2 regions of the Paraburkholderia fungorum genome follow, and region 1 is predicted to be linked to the other one. Evidence: riboswitches for the same ligand, from Rfam matches in the RefSeq annotation. Region 1 holds a riboswitch; the other holds the start of a gene.
The links. A riboswitch is a leader RNA that binds a small molecule or an ion and turns the genes downstream of it on or off. The one in region 1 is predicted to bind cobalamin.
Positions count from the first base shown of each region.

Region 2: another riboswitch for cobalamin. It lies ahead of BLS41_RS05045 (TonB-dependent receptor domain-containing protein); the one in region 1 lies ahead of cobG (precorrin-3B synthase).

Region 1 is NZ_FNKP01000002.1:1,440,258-1,446,008, forward strand. It holds gene BLS41_RS22365 (cobalt-precorrin-5B (C(1))-methyltransferase) at 1-1,089, opposite strand, end outside; gene BLS41_RS22370 (bifunctional cobalt-precorrin-7 (C(5))-methyltransferase/cobalt-precorrin-6B (C(15))-methyltransferase) at 1,089-2,339, opposite strand; cobalamin riboswitch at 2,424-2,602, shown strand; gene cobG (precorrin-3B synthase) at 2,693-4,150, shown strand; gene BLS41_RS22380 (precorrin-8X methylmutase) at 4,143-4,769, shown strand; gene BLS41_RS22385 (precorrin-2 C(20)-methyltransferase) at 4,770-5,501, shown strand; gene cobJ (precorrin-3B C(17)-methyltransferase) at 5,489-5,751, shown strand, end outside.
Region 2 is NZ_FNKP01000001.1:1,130,132-1,135,882, reverse strand. It holds gene BLS41_RS05050 (FecCD family ABC transporter permease) at 1-933, opposite strand, end outside; gene BLS41_RS05045 (TonB-dependent receptor domain-containing protein) at 961-2,916, opposite strand; cobalamin riboswitch at 3,008-3,264, opposite strand; gene BLS41_RS05040 (ATPase) at 3,471-3,827, shown strand; gene BLS41_RS05035 (cell division protein ZapA) at 3,824-4,138, shown strand; RNA gene ssrS (6S RNA) at 4,234-4,415, shown strand; gene BLS41_RS05025 (EVE domain-containing protein) at 4,546-5,004, shown strand; gene BLS41_RS05020 (SIMPL domain-containing protein) at 5,196-5,751, shown strand, end outside.

The DNA of each region.
Region 1 (5,751 bases):
CGGCGGAACGATATCGCGCGCGACGGCCAGCGCATGCCGGCAGACGATATCGCCGAGCGGCACCTGCTGCGCGTGCGCGAGCGCCACTGCCTGCTGACTCGTATTGGCCGCGCGAATCGCGGTTTGCAGAGCGTCGTCGGCACCGTATCCGGCGGCCCAGGTCGCCAGCCGTTCGAGATCGATGCTCGAATTCCGGCTATGCAGATCGAGATGCCCGGCCGCCAGCTTGCTGAGCTTGCCGAAGCCGCCGCACACGCTGAGTCGCTCGACCGGCGCGCGCTTCATATGCTTGAGCACCGCGCCGACGAAGTCGCCCATTTCGATCAGCGCGATATCGGGCAGCGCATAGTGCGCGCGCATCGCGTCCTCGCTGGCGTTGCCGGTGCAGGCCGCGAGATGCGTGTAGCCGTTCGCGCGCGCCACGTCGATGCCCTGATGAATCGACGCGATATAAGCCGAGCACGAGAACGGCCGCACGATCCCGGAGGTGCCGAGAATCGACAATCCGCCGATGATGCCGAGGCGCGGGTTCATCGTTTTCAGCGCGAGTTCCGCGCCGCCTTCGACGCCGATCGTCACTTCGAAGCCGCCGCTGTACGCATGCTCGGCGGCGAGTTCGGTCAGATGCTGCGTCATCATGCTGCGCGGCACGGGATTGATCGCCGGTTCGCCGACCGGCAGTGTCAGACCGGCTCGCGTCACGGTGCCGACGCCAGGCCCCGCGCGAAAAATCACGCCGGGTTCGGCGATCAGGCGCACGCGCGCGAAGACGATCGCGCCGTGGGTGACGTCGGGGTCGTCGCCGGCGTCCTTGACGGTGCCGGCTTCTGCAACGTCAGCGCTGCTGGCGTTGCCGGCATCTCCGGCGACATGGACGTCATCGGCGACATCGGTGTCATTGACGACGCGGCGGCAGTAGACCAGCGGCATCGGCACATGCTGGCCCTTGGGCAGCGTAATTTCCGCGACCTCGCTGACGACGCCCGCGAGCAGCAGACGCGCCGCCGCCAGCGACGTCGCGGTGGCGCAACTGCCGGTCGTGTAGCCGCTACGAAGCGGCGCGGGTTGTTCGGGTGTTTCGTCGCGCATTACGGATGATCGGTGGAAGCCGCGGGCATGTTGCCCGGGATACCCGCAGCGTGCTTCGTCACGTCGAGCATCGTGATCGGCAACGCCTGACGCCACGTATCGAAACCGCCGAGCGGCCGCGCGTCGGCCAGCGCGACGCGGGTCAGCGTGCCGCCGTGCCGGTCGCGCCACGCGATCAGCGCCGCTTCGCCTTGCAGCGTGACCGCGTTCGCCACCAGACGGCCCCCGTCACGCAGACTCTCCCAGCAGGTTTCCAGCACGCCCGGCACCGTCACGCCACCGCCGATAAACACCGCATCCGGCGCGGGCAGTCCGTGCAGCGCCTCGGGCGCGCGGCCCGCGACGAGTTGCAGACCCGGCACGCCCAATGTGTCGCGGTTATGTTCGATAAAAGCCTGCCGCTCCGGATGCCCTTCGACGGCAATCGCGCGGCAGGCGGGATGCGCGCGCATCCATTCGATCCCGATCGAGCCGCTGCCCGCGCCCACGTCCCACAGCAATTCGCCGGGCGTCGGCGCGAGGCGCGCGAGCGTGATCGCGCGCACATCGCGTTTGGTCAACTGGCCGTCGTGGCGAAACGCGTCGTCAGGCAGGCCGCAGGTCAGCGGCAGACGCGGCGCGGCTTCGTCCGCGCGGCATTCGAGCGCGATCAGATTCAGCGCGGCGACTTCGCCCGCGGGCCATTGATCGGCCCGGCCGTCGATCCGCCGCTCCAGATCGCCGCCCAGATGTTCGAGCACGACCATCCGGGTCGCGCCGAAGCCGCGCGTCGCCAGCAATGCGGCAAGCGCGGCGGGTGTGCTGCCGTCCGCGCTCAGCACGAAAATGCGCGCGCCGTCATGCAGATGCGCATTCAACGCCGCCAGCGGACGACCCACCACCGACACCGTCGCCACGTCCTGCAACGGCCAGCCCAAACGCGCTGCCGCCAGCGACAACGACGACGGCGCGGGCAGCACCCGCAGTTCGCCCTCGGGCAACTGCCGCGCCAGCGTCGCGCCGACGCCGAACAGCATCGGGTCGCCGCTCGCCAACACACACACGCTCTGATTGCGCTCGGCCAGCAACGGCGCAAGATCGAACGGACGCGGCCACTGGGTGCGGCGCGCGGCGAGTCGCGCGGGCAGCATCGCCAGATGACGTTCGCCGCCATAAATCACCGACGCCGTCAGCAAAGCACGCCGCGCGGGCCGTCCCAAACCGGCGAAGCCGTCGTCGCCAATGCCCACTACGGTCAGCCATGCCGGCATGCATCCATCCTCATTCTGAATCTTCAAATAATGCGCTGTGCCACGCCTGTCAAAGCGTCCAGCCTCGTTGCGCTGTCCGAAAAAAGGCATAATACAGCCGCCGGTGCCCTTCGGGGCCGAAGAGGGAACACAGTGCCACTGTGGCTGCCCCCGCAACTGTATGCAGCGAGTCCGCCTGCGCTGCGCGCCACTGGTTTGACCGGGAAGGCCGCGGCGGATCATGACCTGCCAGCCAGGAGACCTGCCGGCAACACTGTTCGTGCCAGCCAACATCGGGCGGGGTGTACCGATGCCGCAGCAAGCCTGACGCGGCTTGCTCGGGTTTTTGTGCGACGCTCAACCCGGTGTCCGTCTTGAATCAAGCTTCGCCCTCCCTCGTTTTGCCTCACGCGGTCCCGACACTGCGGCCTTCGGCGTGTCCGGGGCTGCTGCGCATCGTCGCCGCGCGCGATGGCGGGATCTGCCGGATCAAGCTGCCTGGCGGCGTATTGAGCGCGGCGCAGGCCGAGGTTATCGCAGGCGCGAGCGCACGGCACGCGGCCGGGGTCGTCGAATTGACCAATCGCGCGAATCTGCAGGTGCGCGGGGTGCGTAGCGGGCACGAAGCGGCGTTGATTGAGGCGCTGGTGGGTGCGGGGCTTGGGCCTGAGCCTATGCCGGGGGGTAGCGTGACCGTTAATGCGAGCGCCGCTTCCGCCGACGATGTCCGCAACGTGATGATCAGCCCCGCCGCCGGACGCGATCCTGCGGCCCTGGTCGATACGACGCAGCTGTGTGCCGAACTGCTCGCGCTGCTGCAAAGCGACACGCGGTTTGCAGCGTTATCGCCAAAATTCGCGTTGCTGCTGGATGGCGGTGAGCGGCTGGCGCGGGTCGATCATCCGCATGATGTGTGGATCGCGGCGTCGCAGGGTGTCGAGGGTGTGCGGTTCGTGTTCGGGTTGGCGGGATGCCCGCCGGAGGCTTCGGCTTTTCAAAGCGTAGCCGCGCCTCAACCGCAGCAGGTCGGGCGGCCCAACAAAGGCACAGGCCCACTCGCCGCCGTATCGCCCGCGCAAGTCCCGGCTCTCGTGCGAGCACTGCTGCACACCTTCCTCGACCTCGCCGCCGACGACGCCACCCGCATGCGTCACCTGCTCGCCACCCATGCCGTCGATACCATCCTGCAGCACGCCCAGACCTACGTCGACTTCCCGCTTTCACGCGACGCGTCGCTTGCCGGCTGGCAACGCAGCACGCCAGCCGACGCCGGCCTTCGCCTCGGCGCGCATCCGCAATGCAAGTCAGGAACATGGCACGCAGGCGGCCAACCGCCGCTCGGCCGCGTCGATGCCGATACCTTGCGCGCCCTCGCCTTGCTCGCGCGCCAGCACAACACCGGCATCCTGCACATCACCCCGTGGCAAAGCGTGCTGCTTCCCGACCTCGCGACAGACACCGTGCCCGCCGTGCTAACCGCACTGAACGCGCTCGGCCTCGCTTGCGACCCGTCGCAGCCGATCACGCGTCTGATCGCGTGCGCCGGGTCGAGCGGCTGCGCAAAAAGTCTCGCGGACACCAAAGCCGACGCGCAGCAACTCGCCGCGCAACTGCCCGCGGGCGTCGAAGTGCACCTCAGCGGCTGCCCGCGATCCTGCGCGGCCGCGCATTGCGCGCCCTACACGCTGCTGGCGGTGGCGCCCGGCAGCTACGACCTTTATCGACGCGACGACAGCGGCTCCGGTTTCGGCCGCTGCGTCGCGCACCAACTGACGATCCAACAGGCCGCCGACACGCTCGCGCGCCTGGCCCGGAGTAACACTGATGCTTGAATACATACGCGACGGTCAGGAGATCTATCGCCAGTCGTTCGCGACGATCCGCGCGGAGGCCGACCTGTCGCGCATTCCCGCCGACCTCGAAAAACTCGCGGTGCGCGTGATCCACGCGTGCGGGATGGTCGACGTGATCGACGATCTGCAATTTTCCGCCGATGCCGGCACCGCAGGCCGCGTCGCCCTCGCTCAAGGCGCGCCGATTCTGTGCGACGCGGGCATGGTCGCGCAGGGCATCACGCGAGCCCGGCTGCCCGCGGGCAACGAAGTGATCTGCACGCTCACGCAGCCGGACGTCCCCGCGCTCGCCCGCGAACTCGGCAATACGCGCTCGGCTGCCGCGCTCGAATTGTGGCGTCCGCATCTGGCGGGCAGCGTCGTCGTGATCGGCAATGCGCCGACCGCGCTGTTTCATCTGCTCGACATGCTCGATGCCGGCGCGCCAAAACCCGCGCTGATCCTCGGGTTTCCGGTGGGTTTTATCGGCGCGGCCGAATCGAAGGCGATGCTCGCGCAAGACAGTCGCGGCGTGCCCTTCGTCGTCGTGAACGGCCGGCGCGGCGGTAGCGCGATGGCTGCCGCGGCCGTCAATGCGCTCGCTACGGAGGTCGAATAAATGGCGGTGCAAGGACGTTTGCTCGGACTCGGCGTCGGCCCCGGCGACCCCGAACTCATCACGCTGAAGGCGCTGCGTTTGCTGAAAGCGGCACCCGTGGTCGCGTATTTCGTCGCCAAGGGGAAAAAGGGCAACGCGTTCAGCATCATCGAGGCGCATTTGCACGAGGCGCAGCAGCATCTGCCGCTGGTTTATCCGGTGACGACCGAGGCGCTCGAACCGCCGCTGTCGTATGAAGCGATCATTGCCGACTTCTACGATACCGCCGCAGGCGTCGTGTCCGCGCATCTCGACGCGGGCCGCGACGTGGCGGTGATCTGCGAAGGCGATCCGTTCTTCTACGGCTCGTACATGTACCTGCACGACCGGCTCGCGGCGCGCTACGACAGCGAAGTCGTGCCCGGCGTCTGCTCGATGCTCGGCGGTGCGGCGGTGCTCGGTGCGCCGCTGGTGTATCGCAACCAGAGCCTGTCGGTGTTGTCGGGCGTGCTGCCCGAGGAAGATTTGCGCCGCCGTCTCGCCGATGCCGACGCTGCCGTGATCATGAAACTCGGCCGCAATTTCGACAAGGTGCGGCGCGTGCTTGGCGAGCTTGGCCTCGCGAAACGTGCGCTTTACGTCGAACGCGCGACGATGGGCAATCAGCGCATCGTGCCGCTCGCGGACGTCGATCCGATGGCGTCGCCGTATTTTTCGCTGCTCGTCGTGCCGGGGGAAAAATGGCAAGGATGACGGCAGCGCCCGCGATCGTGATTCTCGGCGCGGGCGCGTTGGAGACTGCCCGGCGCATTCAGGCTTTGTATCGCGGACGTGGTGCGGGCGAAGGTGAACGACTCGCAGGCGAGGCTGATGTCGCGAGGACCGCAGGCGATGCGCACGCGAGTCATCTGGAAAACGCTGCAAATGCCAGCGGCTCTGCTGCTGCTTCGAACCCCGCGTCTGCGAGTCCCGCTGCTCCGCTGGCAAGCGCCGCTTGCCAGAT
Region 2 (5,751 bases), on a different contig from region 1:
GCCGCCGCCGAGCGCGGCGGCCGGTAACAACATGCGCTGATCGTTGCCGAACGCGAGTCGCAGCATATGCGGCACCACGAGTCCGACGAAGCCGATGGTGCCCGCGGTCGTCACTGCTGCAGCAGCCGCGAGCGACGCCACCAGATACACGCGCAAACGCAGCGGCATCACCGCGACGCCGAGCGCTTGCGCGGCGGCATCGCCACGCAACAGAACATTCAGACGCGGCGCGACCGGCACGATGACCAGCAGCGCGACGACCAGCGCCACGAGCGCGGTCCACGGCATCGCGCCGCCGTTGAGGTCGCCGGTCAGCCAGAACAGCATGCCGCGCAGACGGCTGTCGGGTGCGAGGTTGAGCAGCAGCGTGATCAGCGCGCCCCACCCAGCCGCGATCACCGCGCCTGTCAGCAGCAAACGCGGCGACGTGTCTTGCGGTTCGCCGCGCCACAACTCGCGGCGAGCGAGACCGAGCACCAGCAAAATCGACACGAACGCGCCAGCGAATGCACCGGCGTCAACGATCCACCACGCGCAACCGGCGATCATCGCGAGCAGCGCAAAGGTCGCCGCGCCGCCCGATACGCCCAATATGTACGGCTCGGCCAACGGGTTGCGCAACAGCACCTGCAACAACGCGCCCGCCAATGCGAGCAATGCGCCGCACGCAAAACCGGCCAGCGCGCGCGGCAAACGCAGCGTGCGGACGATCTCGCCAGCAAGGTCGCCCGACTCGACCGGCGACGCCGTGAACGCATGCGACGGCAGCAACGCCGACAACACGCGTCCCGGTGCGAGCGACACGCTGCCCAATGCGAGCGACGCGAGCAGCACCGCCAGCGCGACGCAGGCGAGCGCGAGCCAGATCGCGGCCGCGCGCCTCGCGCTCATCACGCGCACGGCAGCGGGCATCGAAACCGGAGGACGATTCATCCGCGTGATCTCAACGCAGCGCGCGCGTCACTGCTGCTGCCAACCGATCGTGACATACGCACCGCGTCGCGGCGAGTTATACGAGTAGGCCGTTTCATAGTCCTTGTTCAACAGATTGTCGATTTGCGCGGTGACGTACCACGCTTTCGTGATGTTGTAGCGCGCCGACAGATTGACGATGCCATAGCCGCCCAGATCGCCGCTGCTGTCGCTACGCGCGCCGCTCACGATCCATTCGCCGCCCACGCGCCACCCTGCAATGCTGCGATTCACCGCCAGCGAGCCGAAGCGCCGCGCGCGCCGCACGAGGTCGACATCGTTGTCGAGGTCGACGGGATTTTGCAGCGTCAACGAGGCACGCACGTCCGTCTTGCCGACATGTCCGCTCCACGAGCCTTCGAGCCCCTGCACCTTCGCACGGCCGACATTCTCGGCCAGATAGATGCCGGGCGACACTTCGGGATAGTCGATCAGATTCGAATAGCGGGTCTGGAATGCGCTCAGGCGCATCACGCCAAGCGCATTCGATGCGTACTGCAACGCGGCTTCGATCGAATGACTGCGCTCCGGTTTGATCGACGGATTGCCGCTGTACGGATAGTACAGATCGTCGAAACTCGGGGCGCGGAACGAATCCGAATAGCTTGCGGTTGCCTTCCAGTTCCCGGTGATGTCGAAACCGTAGCCGAGATAGTAACTGTTCGCTCCGCCGAAATCGGAATACTGGTCGTGCCGTACGTTCGCCTGAATCTGGTTGCGCCCGAAGCGTCCCGTATAGCCGACGAAACCCGAATCGACGTGACGGTCGGGCGCGGCAAAGGTGTCCGATTCGAGCGTCTGATCGAGATGTTCGTAGCCGACCTGAAGTTTCTGTTGAGCGGCCAATGCAAAATCGTTCTGCCACGTGTACTGACGATTGTCGGTGTCGAAGCGGCCGTTATAGATGCCGTTGGTGTTCGACACACTGCGGTCGTCGCCTTCAGACACGATGAAATGCGTGGTCCACCAGTCGGTCAGCTTGCCGTTCGCGAAGACCGACGCCTGGCGCACCTTGCTGTACAGATTGTTCAGATCGGTCGGCTCGCCGTACGCGTTGTCGTAACTGTTGTTGCCGTTCGACTGGAAGAACGTGACGCCCGCGTCCCATTGGTCGTTGAACTTGTGACGCAACGAAGCCGAGATGCTCTCGTTCAGATAGCCGTTCGCATTCGGATTCGCGCCCGGCGCCTGGGCGGGGTTGAGCGACGAAAAGCCGTCGTCTTTCGAGCGCGCGAGCGAGATGCTGAAGGTCGTGTTGCCGTCTTTGTCGAGTGCGCCGTTCACGCCCATCTGCTGGGTCTGCGTGTGATAGCTGCCGTAGCCCACCGAAAAATTGAAGCGCGGCGGATGATCGCCGCCGTCTTTCGTGAACACCTGCACCACCCCGCCGATCGCACCCGAGCCGTATAACGCGGACACGTTGCCGTTCACGACTTCGACGCGGTCGATCTGATCGAGCGGGATCTGCGAGATTTGCGCCGAACCGAGACTCACGGAATCCACCCGCACGCCGTCGATCAGCAACAGCGATTGCGTCGACGACGCGCCGCGCAAGAACAGGCTCGCCGTCGAACCAGGGCCACCTGTCCGCGAGATTTGCGCACCCGGCGCGAGTTGCAACAGACCGGGCAAGTCGGTGGCGGTGGTGTCGGCGAGATCCTGCTGATCGAATAACGTGGTCTGCGGAATCGTGTCCGCGAGCGGTTGCGGCGTGCGCCCCGCGGTCACGACGACGGGCGACAATAGCGTGGACGAATCATCTGCAGCGGACACATCGCCCGATGACGATGATGACGACGCCGATTCAGACGTAGCAGCGGCAGCAGAATCTGCAGCATCCGAAGCGGACGTGGACGAAGATGGCGATGCAGCACTCTGCGCATGCACGACGAGCGGCAGGCTCGCAAACGCGAGCAGCACCGCGCGAGCGATGGGGGACAACATGGGATGGCATTCCTGTGGATAGCGTGCGCGGCCCGCTTCCCCGCAGGCCGATGCGTAACGAGGCACCCCCGTATTTAACATTTTCGCGGGGGACGTGCCTCTCCCTCTGGCCGGTATCCGGGCTGGCGACACATCGATCCCACCTTCCCACGCGTAACGCGCAGTGGCACACTCACATGTTGAGCTTCAAACACGCGATCAGGATCGACCTGCATGACGAATGCGGTCGCTTACCGTTGCGGGGGCAGCGCAGGTTAGCGCGTTCCGGTTCACGGAACATGCGCCCTGCTTCCCGTTTAACTGCGCACTGTTGAAAAGCGCGCGGGCACCAGAGTGCGGCAAGTTTAGGAGCGGCCTCGAAGTGCGTCAAGAACGGTTGCACCATCGCAAGCCGTTCTGTTAAATGCAGAATATTGTCCGACCGGCGAGGTGTTTTTCATCATAAGGTCGATAAAAGCCTGCATAAAGCAATGTTGTTACGTCTCGAAACGAGACAATTGTCGGAACCTGCGATATTCCGCGCTAAAATGCAATGTCTTTAGAGGACGCAGCACATGCTCACCGAACTCGAATCACTTTCACAGAATATCGGCAAGCTGATCGCGATCAGCCAACGCCACAATGAAGCGCGAATCGCGCTCGAAGATCAGCTCGCCCAATCACGCGCCGAAGCAGAAGCTACGCGCACGGAACTTGCACTGTTGCGCGAAGAGCGCGACGCATTGCAGGCCGAACGCGATGCGCTGTCCGCGAAAATCGACGACGCTCAGGTGCGCCTGAATGCAATTCTCGAGAAACTGCCGCGGGCCCGCGCGAACAGCGAGCCGGATAACCAGCTCGATCTGCTCGAGCCTGCTCAGCACGCTGTCGAAGCGGAGAGCGAAGTGACCCGCCACGGAGAAAATGCATGACCACCAAGCAGATCGAAGTATCGATTCTCGACGTGCCCTATCGCCTCGCGTGCTCGCCGGAAACGGAAGGCGCACTGCTTGAAGCGGTTGCTCGCGTCGACGCCGAAATGTCGAAGATCCGCAATAACAGCAACGTGCGCGGCACGGATCGCATTGCCGTCATGGCTGCGCTGTCGCTGGCATCGGAACTGCTTAGGCTCCAATCGAGCGTTAGACACGGAGAAGCATTTCCTGCAGAGGAAATCCGGCGTACAATGCATCAAATGAACGAACAACTGGGTACTGTGATTCAGCAGTACAACATGCAGTAAGTAGCAGTCGGTCCTGAGATCCACTGCGGATTCAAACGAAGGTGAGTCAATCTCGGCAAACGTTTGAGTTCAATCGTTTAAGCTTCATCGGTTTAGCTTCCCTGCCTGGTTCGCCAAGGTCATATATTCCTTGAACCAATGCCATGTGCACGGTTGCGGAAATTTGTAGCACGGGTGTGCGCGTCACTCTGTCTGATGTACCCGAAGTGTTGCTAACTGCGACCAATTCTGAACCCCCGGTTCAGGATGCCGGCCTAGCGGCTAAGGCGGGGACCTTATCTAGAACGGCATCGGACTTCGGTTCGATGCCGTTTTTCTTTGGGCTCCGGTTTCACGTACGTTTTCTCCGTTCGCGTTTTTCGTTCGTGCCGTCAAGCCCTTAACGTCAACCACGTTCAATTCGATTCATGCGCTACTGGCTAATGAAGTCCGAACCGGACGAAGCGAGCATCGACCATCTCGCCAACGCACCGCACCACACGTTACCGTGGACCGGCGTGCGCAATTATCAGGCGCGCAATTTCATGCGCGACATGATGCAGGTCGGCGACGGCGTGCTGTTCTATCACTCGAGCTGTCCTCAACCCGGCATCGCGGGGCTCGCGGAGGTCTCGTCCACTGCCTACCCGGACCCGACACAGTTCGACAGGAAGAGCCCGTACTACGACGAAAAGTCGTCGCAGGAAACGCCGCGCTGGTTGCTCGTCGACGTCGTATTCAAAAAGAAAATTCCGCTGATTCCGCTCGCAACTTTGCGTGAGCACGAAGAATTGCAGGACATGCGCGTGCTCGCCAAGGGCAACCGTTTGTCGATCACGCCGGTGACCGAAGCCGAGTGGCGCTTCATCACGAAGCGGCTTGTTTAAGACTCGCGTGAAGCCTGTTCGACGTCGATGTAAAACCGGGTCGCGACGATTAAAGCAAAGTGAGATCAGGGAACCAAGCTCAGGTTACAAGCGCCTAACGGACGCACAGAGGGACTGGCAAACAGCGTGCCATTTGTCGCACGCCGTTCGTGCCAATCGTGCATCAACCTGTTCAAGCAAGGAGTCGAGCAATGACAAAAAACACCGCACGGGCAGTCGCACTCGCGCTTATCTGCTCCGCACCCGTCGCGCTTACGCTGACCCCGACCCTCACGCGCGCGCAAGGCGTCATGCAAGCTCAGCCTTCGGGCGTGCTGTCGCTGAATGCACAAGCTAGCGCGGAAATTCAGCAGGACGTAGTCGATATCACGCTGTTTTACGAGCAGGAAGCGAGCGATCCGTCGGCGCTCACGTCCACGCTGAATCAACGTGCCGATTCGGCGCTGCAGAAAGCGCGCGGCGTGAGCGGTGTGACGGCTCACACCGGTTCGTTCTCGATCTTCCCGTCCACCGATCGTGATGGACGCATTTCTGCGTGGCGCGGCCGCACGGAGGTCGTGCTCGAATCGCACGACTTCGCGGCGGCGTCAAAACTCGCGGGGCAAATGGCATCGATCATGCAGGTCGGCAACGTGCAGTTCTCGCTGTCGCCGGAAGCGCAACGCGCCGCCGAGCAGAAGCTCACGGGCGAGGCGATCAGGTCGTTCCGCGAGCAGGCCGCATCGTCGGCACAGGCGTTTGGATTCA